One region of the Halomonas sp. AOP5-B2-8 genome, then DNA from elsewhere that is predicted to be linked to it. Evidence: predicted binding sites of a transcription regulator. Region 1 holds the regulator's gene; the other holds the start of a gene.
The links. The regulator sigma-54, encoded in region 1, starts transcription at its own class of promoters, with help from an activator protein. The targets are predictions, from matches to a motif close to TGGCACNNNNNTTGCTNT.
Positions count from the first base shown of each region.

Region 2: the regulator sigma-54 is predicted to act here: its motif matches at 5,250-5,267, upstream of glnL (nitrogen regulation protein NR(II)).

Region 1 is NZ_JBQSVS010000003.1:487,299-494,259, forward strand. Features, by position in the region: gene mlaE (lipid asymmetry maintenance ABC transporter permease subunit MlaE) at 1-313, opposite strand, end outside; gene ACT3RP_RS09845 (ATP-binding cassette domain-containing protein) at 338-1,153, opposite strand; gene ACT3RP_RS09850 (KpsF/GutQ family sugar-phosphate isomerase) at 1,430-2,416, shown strand; gene ACT3RP_RS09855 (KdsC family phosphatase) at 2,464-3,006, shown strand; gene lptC (LPS export ABC transporter periplasmic protein LptC) at 3,007-3,576, shown strand; gene lptA (lipopolysaccharide transport periplasmic protein LptA) at 3,588-4,091, shown strand; gene lptB (LPS export ABC transporter ATP-binding protein) at 4,103-4,852, shown strand; gene ACT3RP_RS09875 (RNA polymerase factor sigma-54) at 4,976-6,388, shown strand; gene hpf (ribosome hibernation-promoting factor, HPF/YfiA family) at 6,548-6,856, shown strand; gene ACT3RP_RS09885 (PTS sugar transporter subunit IIA) at 6,861-6,961, shown strand, end outside.
Region 2 is NZ_JBQSVS010000007.1:124,111-131,071, forward strand. Features, by position in the region: gene ACT3RP_RS16500 (glycosyltransferase family 4 protein) at 1-140, shown strand, start outside; gene ACT3RP_RS16505 (phosphatase PAP2 family protein) at 103-642, shown strand; gene ACT3RP_RS16510 (hypothetical protein) at 745-876, opposite strand; gene ACT3RP_RS16515 (entericidin A/B family lipoprotein) at 1,763-1,891, shown strand; gene ACT3RP_RS16520 (YqiA/YcfP family alpha/beta fold hydrolase) at 1,897-2,463, shown strand; gene ACT3RP_RS16525 (DUF6435 family protein) at 2,506-2,679, shown strand; gene ntrC (nitrogen regulation protein NR(I)) at 2,683-4,116, opposite strand; gene glnL (nitrogen regulation protein NR(II)) at 4,109-5,170, opposite strand; gene glnA (glutamate--ammonia ligase) at 5,493-6,899, opposite strand.

The DNA.
Region 1 (6,961 bases):
CGAGCTCACGCAGCAGAGACAGCGCCACCATTTGACCCAGCGCTTGCTCAGCGCCAAAATCGACCAAAATGGTGTACCCCTGCAGCGCCAGCACCATGCCGATAAACAACCCTGACACCAGCACAATAGCCAACGAGAGTACGCCAACAAAGTGCATTTGATGCACCCATAACCGCCACCCCTCCCGAGAGGGAACGCCGACTGCCGACTGGGCAAGAAACACCCCAGCGCGGCCTAAGGCTTCCATTAAATCGCACCCTTTGCGCCCCAGACGGGTAATACGCGCGGTGCCGTTTGAGAATTTTGACTGCATTGACCCTGCCTTTGTACATTTTGCCTATTGTCGTAGCGCGGCTTGCCCCAGAATATCGCGATAAAACGCCTCAGCGGGGTAGTGAAACGGCACGGGACCGTCGGGCTCGCCATGAACAAATTGACTAACCCGTGGATCCTGGTTGATATCCAGCGTATGCGGCGTGCCATGCGCCACTACCTGCCCATCAGCGATCAAATAGAGGTAGTCCGCAATACTCAAGGTTTCTTTAATATCGTGCGAGACCACGACAGAGGTCAGCTGTAGCGCTTGACTGAGGCGCTTAATCAGCTGAACCAAAACGCCCATTGAAATAGGGTCCTGACCAACGAAAGGCTCATCGTACAAAACCAGCTCGGGGTCTAGTGCTACGGCTCGCGCCAAGGCGACTCGCCGCGCCATTCCGCCTGAAAGCTCCGCGGGAGTTAATTCACGCGCTCCACGCAAACCTACCGCCTGCAGCTTCAGCAGCACCAGATCACGCACCATCGTGTCGGGCAAGTCGGTGTGCACGCGCAGCGGAAAGGCGACATTTTCAAACACGTCTAAATCTGAAAATAACGCACCACTCTGAAACAGCATACCCATGCGTTTACGTAGCGTGAACAGCGCTTTGCGTGAGAGGCGATGAACGTCCTGACCATCAATTAAGACTCGTCCTCGGTCCGGCGCCAACTGGCCACCTATGAGCTTAAGCAGCGTTGTCTTGCCGGTGCCACTGGGCCCCATGATAGCAGTGACTTTACCCCGCGGAATCGTCATATTGACGCCACGAAAAATCTCGTGATCGCCACGAGAAAAATAAAGATCTTCAATTTCTATGAAGGGTGTCTCTGTCATAGCTCAGTTGACTCTTAGCGCGACGCGGCTAGGGCTAACTATTATACGCCACTTGCCGCTGCCGCATTTAAAAAAACAGCGTTCTAATACATTATCGAACAACGTACTATAACTCTACTAAGCGCTATCACGCTAACCGATGTTGCGATTATTAAGCACAGCATATCTCAGCACATCTGCCCCAATAGCAGCTGAAGTACTGCCTACTAGCACTGCCAAGATGTTATTCTTAGCGCTTGTCGCCTTTTATATTTTCAATCGCCAAGAGATATCGCTATGCGCCAGCCTCTCGCCTCCCTCAGCTTACTGCGCGAAAGTGCCTTACGTACGCTGCAAATTGAGCAGGCAGCTATTGGTGGCCTGCAGGCCAAGTTAGATGAAAACTTTGACCGCGCCTGCGAGCTTATACTCGCCTGCCAGGGGCGCGTCGTGGTCACTGGCATGGGTAAATCTGGCCATATAGCCGGCAAGCTTGCCGCCACCCTAGCCAGCACCGGCACACCCGCCTTCTTTGTTCACCCAGGTGAAGCCAGTCACGGCGACCTGGGCATGATTACTCGCGCCGACGTTGTGTTGGCCCTGTCTAACTCAGGCGAAACGGCCGAAGTGACCGCCCTTCTGCCGCTACTGAAACGTTTAGGTACGCCGCTGGTCAGCATGACAGGGCGGCCTGGCTCCACGCTCGCTAAGCATGCTGATGCGCATCTAAATAGCGGCGTTGAGCGCGAGGCATGCCCGCTGGATCTCGCCCCCACTAGCTCGACCACTGCCGCCCTAGCGCTGGGTGATGCGCTCGCCGTAGCACTGCTGGAAGCCCGAGGCTTTACGGCAGAAGATTTCGCTCTTTCCCATCCGGGTGGCAGCTTAGGCAAGCGCTTGTTGCTGCGCGTGAGAGACCTTATGCACGATGGCGCACGCTTGCCGCAAATTCCGCTAGGCAGCCCGCTGCGCGACGCTTTATTGGAAATTACCCGCCAAGGGCTGGGCTTTACCTGCGTGGTTGATAGTGACGGTCGTTTAGCCGGGGTATATACCGATGGCGATCTGCGGCGCACGCTGGATCAATACCACAACTTACGCGACGTCTTAGTCGATGATGTCATGACTCGGCCAGGTAAACGTATCGGCCCCGACATACTGGCAGCAGAGGCGGTACGCATTATGGAAGAGGGCCGAATTACGGCACTCGCGGTGGTTGATGAACAACAGCGCCCGGTTGGTGCCTTACATATGCATGACTTGCTTGTTAGCGGCGTTATTTAACGTATTTATCGCAAGATTTAGCGACTTCTTAAAAGAATGGAGGCTTTATGACCCTATCTGCAGCCCTACTTGATCGACTTCGCCGCGTTCGTCTATTGGCGTTAGATGTTGATGGCGTACTCACCGATGGTCGACTTTACTTTCAGGCTGACGGCATCGAAATTAAAGCCTTTCATACTCAGGATGGCCATGGTCTAAAGCTGCTTAAGCGAGTCGGCATCCACGTCGCGCTGATTACTGGCCGCGATTCGCCCATGGTTAGTCAACGTGCCGCAGCGCTGGGTATCGACCATGTCTTTCAAGGCTGCGAGGATAAGCTCGCCACCTTGCGCGGCCTGTGCCAGCGTTTGGATATAGAGCTAGAGCAAGTCGCCTATTGCGGCGATGATCTCCCCGACCTATCGGTTATCAAGCGCTGTGGTGTCGGCATTACCGTCCCCAATGCGCCGGACTATATGCACACTCATGCCGACTGGACAACGGAACGGCTTGGCGGGCACGGCGCGGTACGCGAAATTTGCGATACTCTGCTTGAAGCCCAAGGGCACTGGAGCGCAGTGCTCGACACTTACTTGCACGGCCGCACATAAATGCTTAAGCATCTTAAAACACGCCTAGGATTAACAGGGCTTTTTATCGCCTTGGGCGTGCTATTGGTGTGGCTTGGCCCAGGCGGGCCTCAAAAAACCGCTATCGACCCAGAAGCGCAGGCCCAAGAGCCAGGGCACGTACTTCAGGATGCTGAAATCACTCTGTTTGGCGACAACGGTAACGTCTTGCAATCATTAAAAACACCGCGCCTCATCCATACGCCGCAAAGCGGGAAAACCTGGTCTGAGAGCCCTCAGGCCACCCTGTATGACAGCGATGAGCGCCAGTGGCTAGCCAGTGCCGATGTGGGCACGCTTAATACCAATACGCAGTCCCTCGTTATGTCCGGCTCCGCGCGACTTATTGCGCCAGACGAAGGATGGCAGCTGGATACTGAAGAACTGCACTATGATGGCCTCACTCAACATGCATGGAGCGAGGCACCGGTATTACTGCAACAGCCGCCCCAGCAAATGAATGCTTCACATATGGATGTATGGTTAAACGATAGCCAGGTCCGCTTATCTGACGGTGTGCGCGGCACTCATCCACCGGCCACACAACGCTAACAGGAGTCGCCATGAAAGCACTTATCTACACCGCCCTTTTTGCGCTTGCCGTGCCGCTATCCGCGGCAGCCCAAACCAGCTCGTCTTCACAACAGGCCCCCGTGGAGGTGGAAGCCGACCGCCTAGATCTTGATCAGCGCGCGGGCACCGCCGTCTACACTGGGGATGTCAATATTCGCCAGGGCGAAATGCAGCTGCGCGGCGAACGAGTGGAAATTCAACGCAATGAGGCGGGCGAGCTTTCACGGGCAACGTCGACCGGTGAGCGTGCTTATTTGCGCCATCAGGCCGAAGGGCAAGAAGGCCCGACGGAAGGCTGGGCTCGGCGGATTATTTATCACGTCGCCGAACGCCGAGTGGAGCTCGTTGATCAAGCTGAATTGACACAGCAGGACGACAAATTTACCGGAGGTCGGCTTGAATATTTCATCGACCGTGAAGTGATTCAAGCGCGCTCAGACGTTGAAGGTAGCGAGCCACAGCGTATACGCATGACCATTCAGCCTGAACAATAGAGAGTCTATCGATGGCAACTGCTGACAATGCGCCGATAAAAACATTATATGCCCACCACTTGGCAAAAAGTTACAAACGTCGCCGCGTAGTTAAAGATATTAACTTGGAAATCTCCCAAGGCAGCGTCGTTGGCTTACTCGGCCCTAACGGCGCGGGCAAAACCACGTCGTTTTATATGATTGTCGGGCTGGTCAAATCTGACGCCGGCAAAGTGGGTATTGACGACTTAGATTTAACTCGCGCTCCGATGCATGAGCGCGCAGCGGCGGGCATTGGCTACCTGCCCCAAGAAGCGTCTATTTTTCGCAAATTATCGGTTGCCGATAACATTATGGCGATATTAGAAACGCGCAAAGAGCTCGACCGCCCAGGTCGCGAAGAGCGCCTGGAGGCTCTGCTTGAAGATTTCCATATCACCCATATTCGCGACAACCTAGGCATGAGCCTCTCAGGCGGAGAGCGTCGCCGTGTAGAAATTGCCCGCTCGCTAGCGACCGAACCCGCCTTCATCTTGCTAGATGAGCCCTTTGCCGGGGTTGACCCCATTTCAGTGGGCGAGATTAAAACCATCATTCGCGCGCTGAAACAGCGCCACATTGGCGTTCTGATTACCGATCATAACGTCCGTGAAACGCTGGACATTTGCGATATCGCTTATATTGTCGGCGATGGCCATATCATCGCCAGCGGCCCCCCGGCATCTATCCTCACTAACCAGCAAGTCAGGGATGTTTATCTGGGCGCAGATTTTCGTCTGTAGGCTTATTTTTGCCCATAAATCCCGCCTTATAACGCTTTAACTACCAATGGCATGCTTATTGCACTTGCACCCAGCTCCCACTCGCACTAGGGTAAAGCATTCCGATTAACGAGTGGTTCTCAAATGGTCATGAAAGCTTCTCTTCAACTGCGCATTGGGACACAGCTGACCATGACACCTCAGCTGCAGCAGGCTATCGCCCTGCTGCAGCTATCGACTCTGGATCTTCGTCAGGAAATTCAGCAGGCCTTAGATGCCAACCCCATGCTGGAACAGGAAGATGAGTTCGGTGAAGAGGCCGTAAGCGAGCCTAAAGAGGAGGAGTGGTCAGAGAGCATTCCCACCGAGCTTTCCGTTGATAGCGACTGGTCGGACACCTATCAAGACATTGGCGGCACTGGCAGCAGCAGCGAGGGCCCTGATTTTGAGCGCCAGGCTGCCGAACAGAGCCTTCACGGCCACCTATTGTGGCAACTCGCCATGACCGATTTTAGTGTGCGTGAACAGCTGGTTTCCGAGAGCCTCATTGATGCACTAGATGCCAACGGCTATTTGACCCAGCCGCTTAATGATATTCGTGAAGGGCTACGCGCCCAGGGCATTGATAGCCTTAGCCAGCGCGAAGTCGAAACGACATTATTAAAACTGCAGCAATTCGAGCCCACCGGTATTTTTGCCCGCGACCTGCGTGAATGTTTGATGCTGCAGCTCGCCGCCCTGCCAGATGATACGCCACTGCTGGTGCCTGCTCGTAGGCTAGTGCGTCAGTTTCTTGAAGCGCTCAGCAAAGATGACATGCGCTTACTCAAGCGACGCTTAGGACTCGATGACGAGCAGCTAGCCGATGTCATCCAGCTAATTCGCAGCCTAGATCCACGCCCAGGCAGCGCTTATGGCGTGACCAACGACAGCTACATCACGCCCGACCTGGTGGTGCGTCATGATAATGAAGGCTGGCATTTAGAGCTCAATCAGGACGCCCTGCCTCGGTTAAGAATCCAACCTGATTACGCCAGCCTGATAAAGCGTGCGGACAAAAGTCAGGATAATCAGTTTTTGAAAGAACACCTGCAGGAAGCGCGCTGGTTAATTAAAAGCCTTTCGAGTCGTAACGACACGCTGCTGCGAGTGGGCCGTGAAATCATTACCCGTCAAATCGGCTTTCTCGAACATGGCGAAGAATCCATGAAACCGCTGATTTTGGCCGATATAGCCGCAGCCGTTGAAATGCATGAATCAACGATTTCACGGGTGACAACGCAGAAATATATTCATACGCCGCGTGGCGTGTTCGAGCTGAAATACTTTTTCTCTAGCCAAGTGAGTGGCCAGGATGGCGACAGCCACTCCAGTACCGCGATCCGCGCCCGCCTGAAAAAGCTGGTTCACGAAGAAGCGCCCAGCAAACCGCTTTCTGATAGCCGCTTAGTGACATTATTAGAAGAAGGTGGCATTCAAGTTGCAAGGCGTACGGTAGCCAAATATCGTGAAGCCATGGGCATTCCCTCTTCCAGTGAGCGGCGCCGTTTGCGCTAGGATCTGCCAGGTTGCAGCGAAACTCTCGACAAGGGCTTTGCAACGGGGCAAAAAGGGTTACAATCAAAAGGGCTACATATCTAAGTACTAAGTACAGTCCCTAAGTACGGTTCCTAAGCACGGTTCCTAAGTACAGTCCGATAGATAAGGAGTACGTCAATGCAAGTAAATATCACTGGTCATCACGTAGAACTGACTGACGCCTTGCGTGACTATGTTAATGAAAAGCTTGAACGTGTTGAGCGTCATTACGACAATATAACCACTGTGCAGGTCACCCTATCGGTGGAGAAAGAACGCCAACAGGCAGCCTGCACACTGCATGCAGCAGGCGCTGACTTACATGCAGAAGCCCTAGACAGTGATATGTATGCCGCTATCGATGCGCTAGCGGACAAAATTGATCGTCAACTCGTTAAACATAAGGAAAAAGCACAAGCTCGCGCCCAAGGCGCAGGTGTGCGTTAATTCAATGACGTTGGAAACCATACTCCCCCCAGAGCGCGTTCTTTTCGACGTCCCTGGGGGCAGCAAAAAAAGGGTGCTGGAATTTTTCAGCACCTTTATCGCCCA
Region 2 (6,961 bases), on a different contig from region 1:
CACGCCTAGGCCGCGTGGCACGCTTACGCGCGCTTGAGCAAAGTTGGTCAGGTATTACCGAGCAGTTTCTGCGTTATTTACACCAAGCCCAGGAGGCACACCATGCGCCCGCGTCCGCTTGTCGTATTCGATCGTCTTGACCTGCTGGAATGGCAGTTTTGCCAGCGTATCTCACGCCTATCGCTGTACTCGCCGTGGCGTTTCACGCTGCAGGCCGCCAGCCGTTTAGGCGACTGGCCTGCCTGGGCGCTGCTCATCATGGCCCAACCCTGGCTTCAACCGGATGGCGCTTGGCGAGTCATGCAGTACAGCGTCGTCGCGCTGTTTGCCATGGCCGTTTATCGACTGGTGAAAACACGGCTATGCCGCGAGCGACCGTTTATTACCTACGGTGAGGATATTCAGTGCTGCGAACCCGCGCGTGATCGCTACAGCTTTCCTAGCGGCCATACCATGCATGCAGTCATGTTTAGCGTATTAGTCGCCGCGCACACTCCCTGGCTGCTGCCGGTGATTGTGCCGTTAACCCTGCTAATTGCGATTTCGCGCGTGGGCTTGGGATTGCACTACGTAAGCGATGTGCTGGCAGGCGCCGCCTTGGGCTACGCATTTGCGCTGATCAGTCTTTATTGGGTGGGCTAAACGCAAAACGCCCGCTAAGCGGGCGTTTTTCATATGCCTATAAAAATCTCAAAATACGGGCAAATTACTAGAAGACACGAGCCATACTGGAACCGTGGTGGATTACATACCGGGAGGCATGTCGTCGCGCTCATCCAGCCGCGCCATAAAAGATGTTTTAAACATCATATACAGCCCAACGCCCGAAAATCCTAAGAACAAAAAAAACATGCACAACATCAATGCCATGGCCATAGTCTTGTCCCTGTCAGTGTGCGGCTGTGACGTTGACGCCTTCTAACCGCAGCATATTTACACTTGCTAAAAGGATAGACCAAAACAAGGTGTTAATCTGTACAAAATTTTTACTTATGCAAAACCTATGCACAAAAAACATAAAGAACAATATTTATTTACCCTAGTAAACGCCAGACGCAAAAAAGCCACCTCATTTTCATGAGATGGCTGTTTCGCATCGATTCCGGTCCCTGGCGTTGATGAACAGCGCCTCTTTGCGCTGCAACCAATGAGTAAGCGGGTTGTCCTTTTGCTCCCTGTACTTTTACTCGGCTTCCTGCCTTCCTTATGTACTCAGCCCACTCACTCGGTTTTTGAATTTTTGGTTTCTAAGTTCTCAATTCCTAAGTTCTTAACTTCTAAAATCTAGCCCGCCCCATAAGGACGATTTAGACATGACTAATTAAAATGAAAAACGACGCTTAATAACGATGCTCAATAACTGTTGCCTAACCTTGTGTAGCGATGCCTGTCTTTGAATGCAAATCTTTGACTACCTATCGATGGCTGCGATTATCGCTACAAATTAGTTGTTGCACACGCTGGGCCAATTCACCGTATAAAAAAATAAAACATTTAAAAACATATCCTTAAAAAACAAATCACGCTCAAAAACGTCTTTTAAAATACCTAATTAATGTATAGAACTGACACATGCGACATAAGCACACGACATAAGTGCGCATTTCTTTCACTCAGCCGTAGCGAAACGACGCGACAGGGATTAGTTTATTATCTGATGGTGAGAACTATCTGATGGTGAAAAGAGTGCCCTCGCCAAGGGGTGCCAACCGTTAGCGCTCAGTCAATACTATTAGCAAACTATGCCTTCAAGGAGGCCGCCATGAAATCAGCTGTTGCCATTGGTATTCTCATCATCACAGCGCTGCTTCTCAGCGGCTGCAATACTATTCGCGGCGCAGGGGAAGACATTGAACAGGGTGGCCAGGCTATCCAACGCTCAGCGGAATAACGATGATGATGACTGTTTACTTGTCTCACGGCTTGGAGAGCGGGCCGGGTGCATTGAAAACTCAAGCACTGAAGAGCATCGCCGAAAAGCTGGACGACTGCGAACCCGTCGTCATGGACTACCGGGGTATGGCAGAACCGCAGCAACGCCTAACTCACCTGCTGGCGGTGTTGGCCGAACGTGGAGATGACCCCGCCTGCTGCGTGCTAGCAGGCTCAAGCTTAGGTGGCTGGCTAAGTGCGACGGTCAGTGCCCAGCAGCCGGTGCTGGGCTGTTTTCTCTTGGCCCCGGCTCTGGGTTTAATTGATTACCCTGAAACGTCCCCCAACATTCAAGCACGCCATACTCACATTATTCACGGCTGGCGTGATGATGTGATTGCTCCGGGGCCAGTGATCGAACGCGCCCGCCTTCAGCGGCTGTCGCTACGCATGGTCGATGACGATCATCGTCTGCATGCCTGCCTCGATACGATATTGCTCGATTTCGAACGCTTCTTACATCAGTGCGGTGCCGATGCCCGTCAAGCCCTTGCCGGCCAACATACAACAAACATTCGACACGAGCCTTAAAAAGCTATACAAATAGTATACATTTCAGTGCGGAGTTTGCTCATGTTAGGCATGTTTAAGCGCGACCCCAAAAAGAAACTGCAGCAAGGTTATGAACGCAAACTTCAGGCGGCGATGGAGGCATCACGTAATGGCGACATGCGCGCCAACGCCACGCTGACGGAAGAAGCCGAGGCCATCAGGGCCGAGATCCTGCGTATAGAAGCGCAACAATAGCGCTCACTCATCTGCCAGCGCCGGTAATAGCGTTTTCAATTTACGGGTCAGCGTATTGCGTCCCCAACCAAGCAGCTCTGCTGCCTCCCCTTTGCGACCGCCGGTATGCTTCAAGGCAGTCTCAATTAAAATCCGTTCGAAATCCGGCACCGCTTCTTCCAGCAAATGCGTGTGGCCCTCTGCCAACGCACGGTCGGCCCAATCGCGAAACGCCGTGCGCCAGTCGCCGTGAACACGGCTATCCGTGGCGTTGGGCGAACGCAGTTCGGGAGGCAGATCCTCAACAAGAATTTCACGCCCTGAGGCCATGACGGTCAGCCAGCGGCAGATGTTTTCTAGCTGACGGACGTTGCCAGGCCACGGCAAATGCGTCAGATGTGTTTCTGCTTCACTGGTGAGCACTTTAATATCGGTGGTTAGCTCTTTTGCCGCTTCGGCTAAAAAATGCCGCGTTAGCCGGGGAATGTCTTCGCGCCGCTCAGCAAGCTTGGGCAGATGAATGCGAATCACGTTCAACCGATGGAATAGATCTTCGCGAAAGCGACCATCGTCCACCAGTACCTCTAAATTTTGATGGGTAGCGGCGATAATGCGCACATCGACCCTGACCGGCGTATGCCCCCCGACGCGATAAAACTCACCGTCGGCCAGCACACGTAGCAAGCGCGTTTGGGTTTCAGCGGGCATGTCGCCAATTTCATCTAGAAACAGCGTGCCGCCGTTGGCCTGTTCAAAGCGCCCTTGGCGCTGCTGCGCGGCCCCTGTAAAGGCGCCTTTCTCATGGCCAAACAGCTCCGATTCAATCAAGTCGCGTGGAATGGCCGCCATGTTTAAGGCGATAAACGGCTTTCCTGATCGCGGGCTATGCTGATGAAGCGCCTGGGCGACACGCTCTTTACCGGTGCCAGACTCACCGTTAATCAACACCGTGATATGCGAGTGCGAAAGCCTGCCAATCGCGCGAAATACTTCCTGCATCGCCGGGGCTTCACCAATAATTTCGGTATTTAAGCCTTCCGGCACAGTGGCCGGGCGCTGACGTTCGCGCTCACGGGCATGCGCCACCGCGCGGCGTACTAACGCCAGCGCTTCATCAACATCAAACGGCTTGGGCAGGTACTCAAACGCGCCGCCTTGATAAGAAGCGACGGCGCTGTCTAAATCGGAGTGCGCCGTCATTACAATGACCGGCAGGTCAGGATGCGCCTCGCGGACTCGCGACATTAAATCCAACCCATCGATACCCGGCATACGAATATCGGTCACCAACACATCCGGCGGGCTTTCCAGCACGCGGGCCAATGCAACATCCGCACGCTCGATGCATTCAACGTCAAGATCGGGTTGCGCTAATGCGCGTTCAAGTACCCAACGGATAGCGCGATCGTCATCGACAATCACCACCCGCGCAACATCAGTACGTGTCGCCTCAGTCATGACGTTTCTCCGGTGAAATTAAGACCAATGGAATCAGTAAGCGAAACTCGGTATGTCCGGCTCGGGAATCGCATTCAATCAACCCTTGATGTTGGTGCAAAATCGACTGGGCAATAGATAGCCCAAGGCCACTGCCTTCAGCACGCCCCGATACCATGGGGTAAAAAAGCGTTTCGTGTAGCGCATCGGGAACGCCAGGGCCGTTATCAATAACCGCAACTTCACTGACTAAGCGGTGACGCTCTGCACCGAGGGTAAACTGGCGCCGGGCACGAGTACGCAGTATTAGGGTGGGCTCAGGCGTTTGGGCATCGCTCATGGCCTGCACCGCATTACGCGCCACGTTGAGTACCGCTTGAATTACCTGCGATTCATCGCCGGAAAGATCGGGCAAGCTAGGGTCATAATCGCGATTAATAGCCACATCGGGATGCTCAGCCATTAATAGCGTGCGTACGCGTTCCAGCACCCGGTGAATATTCACCGGCTCATGTTTAAGAATCCGATTGGGGCCCAGCATGGAATCGACCAGATCGCGAAGCCGATCCACTTCTTCCACAATAATGTGGGTATATTCGCGCAGCGCCGGATCGTCTAAATCTCGCTCTAGCAGCTGTGCGGCACCACGAATACCGCCTAGCGGGTTTTTAACTTCGTGGGCAAGCCCTCGGGCTAATATCTTGATGGTTTCTTGGCGCGTGGTCAGCGCCTCTTCTCGGGAGATCTGCATCAATCGATCGCGAGGCTCTACTTCCAGCAGCAGCTCATTGTCTGATAGCGGCGTGACCGTATAGTCGACCGTCAGCGGATCGCTATTCAGCGGCGTAATACGCGCCTCACGCTGGGTATAAGGGTGAAAGGCATCGCGGGCCTTGGCCAACACCTCATCAATGCTTTCATCACCGCCTAGTAACGTATCCAGGCTGCTCCCACGCACACGGCTCAGGCTAACCGCTAACAGCGCCTCGGCCGCTGGATTCATCCAGCGCACGCTCAGCTCGCCATCTAGCAGCAATACTGCCGTAGTGAGATGTTCGAGCAAGCGCTGGTGCATTGCATGCTCTGAGAAACCGTCCTGAGAAATCGCGTCTTCCATCGCCATTACAGACCTACAGGTGGATGATTAATGAGAGACTGCAATAAGCGCGCCAATTACGCACCTATGCCCGATTGCACGGCCTGCGAGCAACGTAATACCAAGAATCGAGCCCTTTTATCGCATCGCACTGCACTAACGCTTTTATTATTGCACCAACTTGGTGCTCGCCATAAAAAAACCCCGCCGAAGCGGGGTTTATCACTGCTATTAACATCTCGTCAGCAACAGTCAACGGCTAATGCGCTCTGAGCAGCTGTCGTTTAGCAGCTATTGTCATTTAGCAGCTGTAGTACATATCAAACTCAATCGGGTGAGTCGTCATACGAATACGATTAACTTCTTCCATTTTGAGCTCAATGTAAGCATTGATCATATCGTCAGTGAACACGCCACCTTCGGTCAAGAACGCACGGTCAGCGTCGAGTGCTTCCAATGCTTGATCCAGGCTGTTCGCGACCGTAGGGATCGCCTTACCTTCTTCTGGCGGCAGATCGTACAAGTTCTTATCCATGGCGTCGCCAGGGTGAATCTTGTTTTTAATGCCGTCGATACCAGCCATCAACATGGCAGAGAATGCCAGGTACGGGTTAGCGGTCGGATCAGGGAAGCGAGCTTCTACGCGCTTGCCTTTCGGGCTCGCGGTGTAAGGAATACGAATAGAAGCTGAGCGGTTACGCGCGCTGTAGGCCAGCATTACCGGCGCTTCGTAGCCAGGCACCAGACGCTTGTACGAGTTGGTAGAAGCGTTGGTGAACGCGTTCAACGCACGAGCGTGCTTGATGATGCCGCCAATGTAGTAAAGCGCCATTTCAGACAGGCCTGCGTACTCATCACCGGCGAACTGGTTGTTACCATCTTTCCAGAACGACTGGTGGACGTGCATACCAGAACCGTTGTCGCCTACTAGCGGCTTGGGCATGAAGGTGGCCGTTTTGCCGTAAGCGTGCGCCACGTTGTGGATCACGTACTTCATTTCCTGCACTTCGTCAGCTTTCTTCACCAGCGTGTTGAATCTAACGCCGATTTCGTTCTGACCTGCGTTGGCAACTTCGTGGTGATGAACTTCCACGGTCTGGCCAATCGCCTCCAACGTATTACACATAGCGCCACGAATATCATGGAAGCTATCAACCGGTGGAACCGGGAAGTAGCCGCCTTTCAGGCGCGGACGGTGGCCCAAGTTACCACCTTCCACGACGCTGTCAGTCGCCCAAGCGCCTTCATCAGAAGAGATTTTGTACATGGAACCCTGCATATCGGTTTTCCAATGTACTTCATCAAAGATAAAGAATTCAGGCTCAGGACCAAAGAAGGCGGTGTCGCCAAGGCCTGTAGACTGCAGAAACGCTTCTGCACGCTTAGCGATGGAGCGCGGATCACGATCATAGCCTTGCATCGTCGCAGGTTCGATGATGTCGCAACGCAGCACCAGCGTAGCGTCTTCAGTGAAAGGATCGAGGTAGGCAGAGCCGTCCTCTGGGCTCAGAATCATGTCGGATTCGTTGATGCCCTTCCAGCCGCCGATGGAAGAACCATCAAACATCTGGCCATTTTCAAAAAACTCTTCGGTCACGTCGCGAGCAGGCACGGTGACATGGTGTTCTTTACCGAGCGTATCAGTGAAACGCAGGTCTACCCACTTAACATCATGTTCTTCAATTAGCGCTATGGTCTTGGCTGACATAGTGTCCTCCGGTATGAGCGTGGCTTAAAGCTAACGACAGTAAGCTACCGATAAAAGTGTTG